Regions from separate parts of the Paenibacillus sp. N119s genome, predicted to be linked through region 2. Evidence: riboswitches for the same ligand, from Rfam matches in the RefSeq annotation. Region 2 holds a riboswitch; the other holds the start of a gene.

Region 1 (6,327 bases), on a different contig from region 2:
ATGCCGGAGAACGAGTCTACACGCTGGGCAGGCTGGACGCGCTTCATGAGGCGGCGCAACGTCTATACGGCGTGCTGCGCCGCTGCGATGAGGACGGCGTTACCTACATTTTGGCGGAAGCCTGTCCGCCAAAAGGATTGGGAGACGCCGTTATGAATCGACTGCTTAAAGCGGCAGGTCATCGAATCATCTGTCTGTAGCATCCGTAAAAAATGAAGCTTCTTCTTTTAATTTCTTCTCTTTCCTCGTCGCTGTTTCGGGTCTTTTCAGTGCCTGCTTGTACTGATTTGCCCCTTGTCCGCATAACGTGTACAAGAACAGACGGACAATGGAGGGATGGATATGCTGGCAGCCTCTGCCGATGCTGGGCAGGTTGTAACGATTCTGATCATGGCGGTAGCGCTAGGGATGGATGCGCTGTCGCTGGGCGTAGGGATCGGTATGAAGGGGATACGCCTGCGAGACGTGCTGCGCATCAGTATTGTGATTGGCTTTTTTCACATTCTGATGCCATTGCTGGGAATGTTCACAGGCCATTATATGAGTTCTTTATTAGGCCATGTGACGACCTATTTCGCAGGGGGATTACTCATCCTTTTGGGCGGGCATATGGTATATAACTCCTTTAAAGGGGACGGCGTACAGGTGTTGGATCATCGGTCGCCTTTGGGTCTTTTGCTATTTGCGCTTGGGGTGAGCATTGACTCATTTTCTGTAGGAGTGTCTTTAGGGATGTTCCAGAGTGATCTGGTACTGACTGTCCTGGCCTTTGGCTTTTGCGGAGGAGCGATGGCCATGCTGGGTCTGTTGCTGGGGCGCAAGGTCAGCCGCAATCTGGGGGATTATGGAGAAGCGGTGGGTGGTGCTATATTACTGGCATTCGGCTTTATGTTTATGTTTTGATTTTAACGTGGACAGTGTAAAATAAATACAGGATTTTAGTAATCCTCTGTTTATATATTTTTAACATACGGGGGGTGAAGGCGTTGAAGAATATTTTATTTGTATGCACAGGGAACACTTGTCGCAGTCCAATGGCTGAGGGGATGCTGCGTAAACTAGCTGCTGAGCATGGATTGGAACTGGACGTGCGTTCTGCGGGAGTAGCTGCGATGGAAGGCACGCCGATATCCCGACATGCAGAGGCGGTTCTGCGTGATCACGATATTACCGATCAGATCACTTCAACCCCTTTAAGCGACGGGCTTGCCGAGTGGGCACATCTGATCTTAACCTTGACGCAAGGACATAAACAGCATGTCGTTCAGCGGTTTCCCCAAACGGCGGGCAAAGTATTTACGCTTAAGGAATATGTGGAAGACCGGGAAGCAGTGCTGAATGATGTACAGGAGTTAGATGGCTTGTATGCTTCACAGCAGTTGATGGCTTCATTGGGACAAGAGCTATCGGCGGAGGAACGTGAACGTATAATTGAATTGCATCAACGGATTCCGGGCTTCGATATCTCAGATCCGTTTGGCGGTTCGCGGGAGGACTACGATGTTACAGCAGCGGAAATCCGTACGGCTTTGCATAAGTTGTTGGACAAGTTAAAGGGTTCTTCCGAATGAAATAGGCACTATCCCTCTATTTTGTACGGAATTTGTTGATTTTCAGCAGCTAATCCGTTAAGATAAGGTGGAAAAATGAGCATCCGGTGTAACTGGCGACAAAAGTGGGATTAACCACGGTGGAGCATCGGATATACGGCCGGTCGCCTGGGCAAAAGAGCAATTCCACATAGGTGTGGACTGCTCTTTTTTCGTATACGAGCTACAGCAGATTTTCTGTTGTCTTCTTGTTCTTCCATTTTTTCTGCTCGAAATCTGAAACATCGGCTATAATATAGTCAGATTGTGATCAGGAGAGAGTGTGTTGAACTCGGGGCATAGACCATGCCTAGTCTCTGAGAGGCTGTTCAACCAAAGGAGGTTCCAATGGTAGAACAATTGGATCATGAGATTTCACTCGAAGCACAGACCGCTTCTGTCGTGGGGGAAATTGCAGAGGCAGCCAGTCTCAAAGCGGGTCGCCTGCTGGTTATTGGCGCAAGCACGAGTGAAGTGGCTGGAAGTCGCATCGGCACGGCAGGGGCGCTCGACGTGGCTCAGCAAGTGTTGTCTGGAGTAGAGTCCGTTCGCAGAGAGTATGGCTTTGATGTGGCGTTTCAATGCTGTGAGCACTTGAACCGAGCGCTGGTTGTTGAACGTTCTCTACTGGAACGATTAGGACTGATGGAGGTTGCGGCCGTTCCTGTTCGTACAGCAGGGGGGTCTATGGCTACCGTTGCCTATCGTTCTATGGACGATGCGTGTCTGGCAGCGAACGTACAGGCTCATGCCGGGATAGACATCGGCGAAACGCTGATTGGCATGCATCTGCGCCCGATTGCCGTTCCGTTTCGCCCAAGCCTTCGCTGGATTGGTGAAGCACGTGTGACGGCTGCGTTCACTCGTCCTCCACTTATTGGCGGACAACGGGCAGTGTACAGTCTGGAACAAGAAGCCGGCGGAAACTGCGATTAGCATTTGGCATGTCGGCATGTTTGTACTGATTTCTTTGCATTGATGATGAGGTACCCAACAGAGGAGCAGGCATTTGCTTGTATGCCCAACAATTTGACCATGGAGAGGGAGTAATCAATCATGATGGAACATCTGCGTAAAAGTGACCCGGCAGTGATGGAAGCAATGGGGCTTGAACTCAAAAGGCAACGCCACAATATCGAGCTGATCGCATCCGAAAACATCGTCAGCGAAGCAGTAATGGAAGCCATGGGCTCCGTGCTTACCAATAAATATGCTGAAGGTTATCCGAACAAACGCTATTATGGTGGCTGTGAGCATGTCGATGTCGTTGAAGATATTGCACGTGATCGCGCGAAAGAACTATTCGGTGCCGAGCATGCGAACGTGCAGCCTCACTCTGGAGCACAAGCTAATATGGCGGTATATCTGGCTGCTCTTCAACCTGGTGATACTGTACTGGGTATGAATCTGGCGCATGGCGGCCACTTAACACACGGAAGCCCGGTTAATGCCTCCGGCTTGTTGTACAACTTTGCCGCTTACGGTGTGCGTGAAGACAACTTCCGCATCGACTACGATGAAGTGCGCAAAGCAGCTTTCAAGCACCGCCCTCGTCTGATCGTAGCTGGTGCAAGTGCATATCCGCGTACTATTGATTTTGAAGCTTTTGCTTCTATCGCTAATGACGTAGGTGCGTTGTTCATGGTGGATATGGCGCATATCGCTGGTCTCGTGGCAGCAGGAATCCACCCAAGTCCAGTTCCTCATGCCCAATTTGTGACAACAACGACACACAAAACGCTGCGTGGTCCGCGCGGGGGTCTGATTCTGACCCGCAAAGCATGGGCGCAAGCGATTGATAAAGCTATCTTCCCGGGTACTCAAGGCGGACCACTGATGCACGTGATCGCATCCAAAGCGGTTGCTTTGGGTGAAGCGCTCCAGCCATCATTCAAAACCTATGCGCAAAACGTAGTTCGCAACGCACAGGTGCTGGCCGAAACACTACTGGCAGAGGGGATTAACATTGTATCCGGGGGTACGGATAATCACTTGATGCTGCTGGATACACGTAATTTGAATATTACAGGTAAAGAAGCGGAGCATGTGTTGGATTCCGTGGGGATCACGGTCAACAAAAACGCCATTCCGTTTGACCCAACAAGTCCGTTCGTTACCAGCGGCATCCGTATTGGTACACCTGCTGCAACTTCTCGTGGTATGGATGAAGAGGCTATGGTTAAGATTGGTAAAATTATTGCGGACACCCTTAAAAATCCAAAAGATGACACGGTATTGTCCAAAGCAAGCCAAGCGGTTGGCGAGTTGACAGATAAGTTCCCGATCTATCCAGGAACGCAATACTAATTCGTCGTCATTTCATATTCTTTATGTTTATAAGGCTTTTTCCCTTCCATTCGTGGAGGGGAAAAGGCCTTTTTTTTGATTTCAAACGACTCGGAACCTGCGTTTTTGGGTAATAAGCGATTACAGTAAGGATTATGCGCATTTTCCTTCAAGATCTACGACAAAGGAGTGATTGCATTGAGTCAAAGAAAATCCGCGCAATTATTGCAGCAGCTCATATTTGTGGGACCGATGGCGTTGTTTTTCGTCTTGATTATGGTCATTCCGTTTCTGCTGGGGCTTTATTATTCCATGACGAACTGGGATGGCGTATCTGAACATGTCCGATGGCTCGGGCTAGGGAATTACATTCATATTTTTAGAGATGATCCAGATTTCCGTAATGCTTTCTGGTTTACGGTCCGTTTTACCGTATGTGTCGTCATTCTAACGAATCTGGTTGGCTTTTTCCTGGCCTATGCGCTTACAAAACCATTGCGTACCCGCAATGCACTGCGAACGGTGTTTTTTATGCCTAATATGATCGGCGGTTTGCTACTCGGCTTTATCTGGCAGTTTATATTTGTACGCGGTTTTTCTGCGGTGGGCGAGGCGACAGGGCTTTCCTTTTTCAAATTGCCGTGGTTGGGTGATGGACCGACTGCTTTTTGGGGGACTGTGATTGTATTTGTGTGGCAGTACGCAGGTTATCTCATGGTTATTTACATATCCTCTCTAAATAATGTCCCGCACTCCCTTATTGAATCGGCGCAAATCGACGGTGCGAGCCGTAGACAGATTTTGCGCCATATTGTGGTGCCGCTTATTATGCCAGCAGTGACCGTCTGCTTGTTCCTAGCGATATCCTGGTCCTTTAAAGTATTTGAGTTGAATTTGGCTTTGACAAAGGGGGGACCGTTCAAGGCGACAGAGTCTGTAGCGTTGGATATATATAATGAAGCGTTTACAAATAATCGACTTGGATTGGGGACTGCCAAGGCTATGATTTTCTTCGTGGTCGTTGCGATCATTACCAGCATTCAGGTGCGTCTCACGAAGAAAAAGGAGGTCGAAATGTAATGGGAAAAACATCGAACTATCGTTTAAGCACACGGGTAGCTGAAATATTACTTATTGTGGTTGGGTTGGTCTTTCTAGTTCCGTTCTACTTTTTGCTTGTGAACTCCGTTAAATCTTTTGGAGATATTTTGGCCCATTCCGCATCGTGGCCGATAACCTTCCGTTTTGAGAACTATGCTAATGCCTGGAATAAAATAAACTTTCCCACCGCACTCGGGAATTCCCTGATCGTCACGATCGTCAGCAATGCGCTTCTGCTGCTGATCAGCTCGATGGCCGCCTACCAAATGGTTCGGCATGACACTTTTTTTAATCGGTTCCTGTTCGGTTTGCTTGTGGCCGCGATGGTCGTGCCTTTCCAATCGATTATGTTGCCGCTTATGGAAGTGTCCAATGTGTTAAGCCTGAACAACAGCATACCAGGACTGATTTTGTGCTATTTGGGTTTTGGAGCGCCTCTATCGGTGTTTCTGTTTCATGGTTTTATTAAAACCGTGCCTATTGAGGTCGAGCAAGCGGCAAGAGTGGACGGGTCCTCTCGTTATGGGGTGTTCTTTCGCATCGTTTGTCCATTGCTGCTCCCTATGTTCGTGACCGTACTTATTTTGAACACGTTATGGATCTGGAACGACTATCTGCTGCCTTCACTCATTTTGAACGACCCTGAGCTGCGTACGATTCCGATTGCGACCTATATGCTGTTTGGTCAATATACCAAGCAATGGGACTTGGCACTGCCGGCATTGGTACTTGGAATCACGCCAATCGTTGTCTTTTTTCTGGTGATGCAAAAATATATCGTTTCTGGCATTGCAGCCGGAGCGGTTAAAGGCTGATGGGAGGGATATCGGATGAAAAAGACAGTGTTGCTTGTCATCTCCCTGATGTTGTTGCTCACATGTATGCTTGCAGGTTGTGGTAATACGAAGGCTCAACAGACTGGGACTAAAACGATACACATTTATCAATTTAAAGTGGAGATTTCGGAGCCGTTGAACAAGCTGAAGGCTGAATATGAAAGAACGCATCCTGGCATCAAGCTGGATATCCAATCTGTCGGTGGTGGGACGGACTACGGTGCCTCGTTGAAGGCTAAATTCGCCTCAGGCGATCAGCCGGACATTTTCACAAATGAAGGCTACCAGGATCGCGATACGTGGTTTGAGTACTTGGAGGATTTGTCGGATCAGCCATGGGTGAAGGACCTGGATGATTTTGCTCGTAAGCCAATGACAGTTAACGGCAAGATGTATGGACAGCCTATGAACCTGGAGGGATTTGGTTTTGTCTATAACAAAGATTTGTTTAAAAAAGCGGGTATCACCAAACTGCCTCAGACGATTGATCAATTGGAGGAAACGGCCAAGCAACT
Region 2 (6,327 bases):
CTCCACCCGACAAGAATATGTTCTTTTGCTCCTTGAAGCGTTCTGCGAGAAAATAAATTTGCAGATGAAAGCTCCATCTTTCGAAATCGTGATAAAATTTTTCCAGATACGGATTATGATCGACTTGCTCTAACGAGGTTTTAAAACCAAGACGACTGGCCAAAGCGCCCGTTAACGTGGATTTACCTACACCCACCGTACCTGCTACCGTAATCAGGGCATTCGCAGGAATGTTGTAATTATTCACTCTATAAGCTCCTTTACATCGGAAACAATTTGTTCAAATTGTGCCTGGTTTTCTACAAAATCTATTTCATTCCCGTTCACGGTCAATATACGTGGGGCAGGTGACTGTTCGGCGAGAAACTGAATGCCTTTATCATAATCCACAATCAATTGTTCCAGATAGGCAGGGTCCATCTCCTGCTCAAAAGAGCGTCCGCGCTTACGGATTCTGCCTAGCAAGGTATCCAAATCTGCTCTAATATAAATGATAATGTCAGGCTTAGGCATGTCATCTGTGAGCAAATGATAGATTTGGCGATATTTTTCGAGCTTCACACCCTTGAGCGTACGTTCTGCAAAAATCAGATTTTTATAGATATGGTAATCTGAAATTACAGGCTGGGCTTTCTCGATGTATTGCAGGCCAGTATCCTCTAGCTGCTTATACCGATTGCAGAGAAAGAACATCTCCAGTTGAAAGCTCCACTCATCTATATTTTGATAGAATTTATCGAGAAACGGGTTTTCCTCGACAATCTCTTTGATCATCGGTAAATGCAGCTCGGTTGAAAGCATCGAAGCCAACGTCGTTTTGCCTGCTCCAATCGGCCCTTCAACAGCTATAAATGGGGCTTGTTTCATGCGGTTCTGCTCCTCCTTGTACTCCAGGTCCATCCTATGGACAACTATCCTATTGTATCACAAGGAAGTACACTAGAGGCATAGCAAATCTATGGATAAAACAAAAAAACAGAGCAGCTACGTGTGGCTTCATAGCGTCCCTGTTCTGCTTCTTTTTTGGCCTGTTTCTCATTTGAACCAGCCTTTTTCATTAAAACGTGTAATCGCCTCAATTCGGTTGCTGACACCCAGCTTATCGAGTATGACTGAAATATAATTTCGCACCGTCCCTGTTGTTAAATACAGTTCACCGGCAATTTCTTTGGTATTCTTTCCGTCAGCAATAAGCGCCAACACGGTCTTTTCACGCTCCGTTAGCGGGTTAACTTCAGCATAAGCATCATCGACCAGTTCTGGAGCGTAAATACGTCGACCTGCCATAATGCTGCGAATGGAAGAGGCCAGTTCTTCACTGGGACTGTCCTTGAGTAAATAGCCGTGTGTGCCTGCCTTGATTGCTCGTTCAAAGTACCCGGGGCGAGCAAACGTTGTTAAAATAAGCACCTTGCAATTCAAGCCTTTGAGTTCCTCTGCCGCATCCAATCCGCTCTTGATCGGCATTTCGATGTCCATAATGCATATGTCTGGCTGATGTTGCTTCACCAGTTCTATAGCTTCTTCCCCGTTGCTTGCTTTTCCAACTACCTTCATGTCTTCTTCCAAGTCCAACAGGGAGGCTAGAGCACCCAGCAGCATGCGCTGGTCTTCTGCGATGACGATTCGAATCATGACTCCACCTCCTCATTCGGTTTTTCAGTAATGTTGGGCACTTTAATGACCAGGGTCGTTCCCTGATCTAAACGTAGCTCCATACATCCGTTCACGAATTCGAGCCTTTCCTTCATGCCTTGCAGACCATTTCCCCGAAAAGCTCCATATTCTCCAGTAATGCCAACTCCATTATCCTGAATTCGCAGGGTCAATTCCTTACGAGACGGTTCAATGGTAATGGAGCAAGCGGTAGCTCCACTGTGTTTCACTACATTGGTTACAGCTTCCTTCATACACATACTCAGCACGTTTTCATTCATTAATGACGTATGCTCCAGCTTCGGGTCTCCCTCCAAGGTCAGTTCGATATGAGCAGCCTTTAAAATTTGCCGAACACGTAGCAATTCATCCTCCAGCCTCATGCCGCGCATTTGAGTAACCATTTCCCGTACTTCTTTTAACGCACTTCTCGCTGTAAGACGAACATCATTAATTTCGGCATGAGCCCGTTCGGGGTACTGGTCCAGCAACTTGCCCGCCAAATCACTCTTCAGCCCAATGAGTGACAGCTTCTGACCCAAGGTATCGTGCAGGTCACGGGCGATTCTTTGCCGTTCCTCCAGCTTGATCAATTCCGATATTTTTTTATTGGCATCCTCTAATTGAACCTGAAGCCGATCACTTTTGTTGCGATTAAAATTCGTAATCGGAAGCAGGATGACACCGATCAGATTGAGCAGGATAAAAGGAATCTGCTTAATAAAAACGGGATTCTGTGAAACAAAGCCGTAATTGATTAACCCAATCGTAATAACCATTAAAGTAATATACAGCGTTGTAAATGCGGCCTTACTTTTCATATTACCGATCAAATAAGCAATAAATATAGAAAAATACATATAGCTAAATAGCAGCGTCATTGTAATCGATATCGCGATCTGCACACTGGTCCAAAAGTATATGAGCCAGCCTTGAGAGACAAAAGCCAGTACATAGCAAGCAAAAAACACCAAAATAATCGCGGTACCCAGAATGATATGACTTGTAGATGAGGAGCTAAAATAGTAAAAGGGCAGGATATAAAAGACGACCCATACATAAGGGCTGAGCCCCGTATTTCTTTGGAAAATCTGATACCACTTTTGCATCCTGCCACCCTTTTCTACTTTAGATATCCCTTATCTTATCATACCCATATCCGTACAAACGTTATTTTCTCTCCGTGCTTACAACAGGTGTAGGGATGGGGTTTGAAGTGCGCACATGTTTGCTAAGTAGCGGCTTTACTTGTTTAAAGGTCAGAAAGGTTTTTGTGCTTTCATCCCACAAGCGGAACTTCAAAGATTGCAAACTGCTACTCATCGTGATCGTGGTCGCCTTTTGAAGCAACGGTGTCGCTTCATGCGCCTTTTCCAAATTGTAATTTGGCACTTTTGGGCTCAAGTGGTGAACGTGATGAAAACCAATATTACCCGTAATCCATTGTAATACTTTAGGAAGCTTGTAGTAAGAACTGCCTTCTACCGCCGCATTAATATAACTCCACTCTTCATCATGCTCAAAATACGAATCCTCAAACTGATGTTGCACGTAGAACAGCCAGATTCCCAACATACCAGAAACAAAAAAGATAGGCACCTGGACCAGAAGAAAAGCCTGCCAGCCAATAGCCCAGCACAACAGTGCATACAAGGCGACAATGGATATATTTGTCACATAGGTATTTATTCTTTCCTTACGTTTGGCTGTCTTGACATTAAACCGATAGGAAATCAAAAAAGTATAGATCGGACCTAGTCCGAACATCACCCAAGGATTTCGATATATACGATAGGCCAGCCGTGTCCATGTGGATGCCGCTGTGTACTCTTCTACCGTAAGCACCCACATATCCCCTGTGCCTCTTTTATCCAGATTACTGCTGGTTGCATGGTGGATCGCGTGACTATTTTTCCATTGGTGATAAGGGCAGAGCGTAATAATCCCTGTAATCGTTCCCACCATATCGTTCAGCTTGCGACTTTTGAAAAAAGATTGATGACCACAATCGTGAAAAATAATAAACGTCCGTACCACAAATCCAGCTGCAATCATAGTAATTGGAAGCGTCAGCCAGTAAGAAACCGCCAGGCTAAGATAAGCGGCATACCACAATAGGATCAGCGGTCCCAAGGTATTGATCAGTTGCAGAACGCTGGATTTCGTGTTTATTTTTTCGTAGGGAGCCATATTTTTTTTCAATTGAGCTAACGGGAGTTGTGTCATACCCATTATGATCCTCCTTTAAAATGCAGCCCATACCTTGATCCTGTCAGGCATACATGTTGATCTAAGCTCAGTATAAGGAGACTGGTAAATTCGCTGTAGTCATAAACGTCAGTTCGAGTATATGACATTTGTCATATAGGCAAGCTGTATCCTCTGTTTTCCAAATGTTCGCGGGTTTCTTTTCTAATGATTATTTGCTAAAATATAAGATATATAACGCTGTATGTGACTGGCGAAGTCAGTGGAATCAACCACGAGGGAGCATACAAACAAAGCGTACCGTTCGCCTGGGAGAAGTATTTGCAGAGGATTCGTCTGTCTTGACGACCTTGTGCAAATACTTTTTTTTCGTTTTATAAGACCATGACACCCTGTTGATTCTATTATGCGATAAATTCAGAGGAGGCTCGGACTATGGCAATTATTATGAAATCCAAAGAAGCAGCTGAGCAAGTGTATGCAACGATCCGTTCCCAAGTAGAGCAAATGAAACAGCAAGGACACCGTCCCCATCTGGCGACCCTGTTGGTAGAGGGTGATCCGGCATCTGCATACTATGCACGTACCAAGCAAAAAATAGCAGAGAAGCTGGGCATCTCATTTCATCTCCATACGTTTGATCGTCATGTTAGCGAAGCAGAACTTCTGCATCTGATCGGCACCCTAAATGATGCATCCCATGTACATGGCATTATGCTGGAACTCCCGCTTCCTCAACATCTTTCCGCCTCCGTTATTAAACAGTCCATCGCCCCCTACAAGGATATTGATGGAATTACACCTGACAACAAGCTGGCTACCGTAACGGGTGACGCAGGGCTATACCCCGCTACACCTCAAGCTTGTATCGAGTTGCTCAAGCATTACGGCCACTCCTTGGCAGGCAAAAATGTTACGCTCGTGGGCATCGGGCAGACAGTGGGACTTCCCCTTTTCCACATGCTGCAAAGAGAAAATGCCACCGTCACCGCTTGTCATGCAGGTACGCGTGATATTGCAGAGCATCTGAGCCATGCAGACATCGCCTTCGTCGCAGTTGGATGTCCTGATGTGATAACGCGGGATATGGTTCACCCCGGTTTGATTTTGGTAGACGCAGGAATAAATGAGACGCTGGAGGGAAAAATCGTGGGTGACGCTGCACCGGACGTTGTAGAAAAGGTACATGCCATTTCTCCCGTGCCCGGCGGTGTGGGTACCTTAACGACTGCAATTTTGTATAAAAATTTGCTCAAAGCGATACGTCTGCAACACTACTCCAGAGAGGTGGTTTATTCATGAGTGAACTGTCGTGGAATCAGTCCATCGGACATTTTCTAAAAGAAGCTGCAAGTGCAGCGCCTACCCCCGGTGGAGGAAGTGTATCCGCGCTGGCTGCGGCACTAGGCGCAGCTATGACCTCCATGACCGCTAACCTTTCGCAAGGAGAAAAATTCGCGCAATTCCGTGAACAAATGACGCAAGTCATTAGCAATATGGAAAGATTGTCTACACATTGCGAGGAACTAATGGCCGCAGACATCCAATCCTTTGAACAGTACATGACCGCGCTGCGTTTGCCCAAAGAAACAGACGAAGAAAAGCGCTATCGGACCCATTCCTTACAAACAGCGGTGATTGCTGCCATTGAGGTACCTATGCGCCTGCTGGAAGTGTGCCGGGACGGATTATCACAAGCCTACAACATTGTGGAAATAGCCAATAAAAATGTGATCTCTGATCTGGGCATCGGTGCGATTCTGTTCGAAGCAGCTGCTCAATCTGCCCTGCTTACCATTGACATTAACCTTGCCTCGCTCAAGGACTTGGATGTCAAACAATCCTACGAAGCCAAAACAGCCGCACTCCTCCGTGAAATCGCACAAATCAAAGAGCAAACCTTATTGACCGTGCGCAGTCGAATCGCGAGTAGTTAGCTCATACTATGCATTAGCTGTACTAACCTGTATTTCTGCTACTTGCTAATTAGAAATAACCTCCAAACCATCTTTAATCGTTGAGTTTGGAGGTTATTTTATTGCAATTCATTAACTATGGAAAACTTTTCTATACTTTCTTCGTCTATGGATAAGAGATATTCTTTAAGATCATTTTTTTCTCGTATATACATGGATCAAGAAATGAGGAAAATCGTATGAAAAGACGTGCTCTATTACTGAGTATCATCACGTTATTGCTGCTCAGTCCCAGCGTGTGGGCGGCCGGAGATAATTCCACATTCCATATTCACTCCTATGATTCCGAAAGTTTAATTCAATCCGATGGAAGCTTATGGCTGTGGGGCTATAATCAATCCGTACCAACTCGTGTAGAGGGTAAGCCGAACGTTGTAAAAACATTCTCTAATATTATCAACGAAGGCGATCTGGTGTTTACCTTGCAAGACCACTCTGCTTGGTATGTGCCTAGAAACAACATTGCTGAATCCGTGAAATTGGTTCC

The links. A riboswitch is a leader RNA that binds a small molecule or an ion and turns the genes downstream of it on or off. The one in region 2 is predicted to bind ZMP and ZTP.
Region 1: another riboswitch for ZMP and ZTP. It lies ahead of AC5V8P_RS02290 (TIGR01440 family protein); the one in region 2 lies ahead of AC5V8P_RS05315 (bifunctional 5,10-methylenetetrahydrofolate dehydrogenase/5,10-methenyltetrahydrofolate cyclohydrolase).

Annotation. Positions count from the first base shown of each region.
Region 1 is NZ_JCAJRU010000008.1:26,991-33,317, reverse strand. It holds gene AC5V8P_RS02305 (L-threonylcarbamoyladenylate synthase) at 1-200, shown strand, start outside; gene AC5V8P_RS02300 (manganese efflux pump MntP) at 343-903, shown strand; gene AC5V8P_RS02295 (low molecular weight protein arginine phosphatase) at 987-1,571, shown strand; ZMP/ZTP riboswitch at 1,650-1,731, shown strand; gene AC5V8P_RS02290 (TIGR01440 family protein) at 1,938-2,525, shown strand; gene glyA (serine hydroxymethyltransferase) at 2,646-3,896, shown strand; gene AC5V8P_RS02280 (carbohydrate ABC transporter permease) at 4,074-4,955, shown strand; gene AC5V8P_RS02275 (carbohydrate ABC transporter permease) at 4,955-5,791, shown strand; gene AC5V8P_RS02270 (ABC transporter substrate-binding protein) at 5,807-6,327, shown strand, end outside.
Region 2 is NZ_JCAJRU010000024.1:12,215-18,541, forward strand. It holds gene AC5V8P_RS05290 (deoxynucleoside kinase) at 1-247, opposite strand, end outside; gene AC5V8P_RS05295 (deoxynucleoside kinase) at 244-867, opposite strand; gene AC5V8P_RS05300 (response regulator transcription factor) at 1,036-1,635, opposite strand; gene AC5V8P_RS05305 (sensor histidine kinase) at 1,632-2,765, opposite strand; gene desA (Delta(5) desaturase DesA) at 2,827-3,888, opposite strand; ZMP/ZTP riboswitch at 4,101-4,185, shown strand; gene AC5V8P_RS05315 (bifunctional 5,10-methylenetetrahydrofolate dehydrogenase/5,10-methenyltetrahydrofolate cyclohydrolase) at 4,300-5,166, shown strand; gene AC5V8P_RS05320 (cyclodeaminase/cyclohydrolase family protein) at 5,163-5,801, shown strand; gene AC5V8P_RS05325 (stalk domain-containing protein) at 6,020-6,327, shown strand, end outside.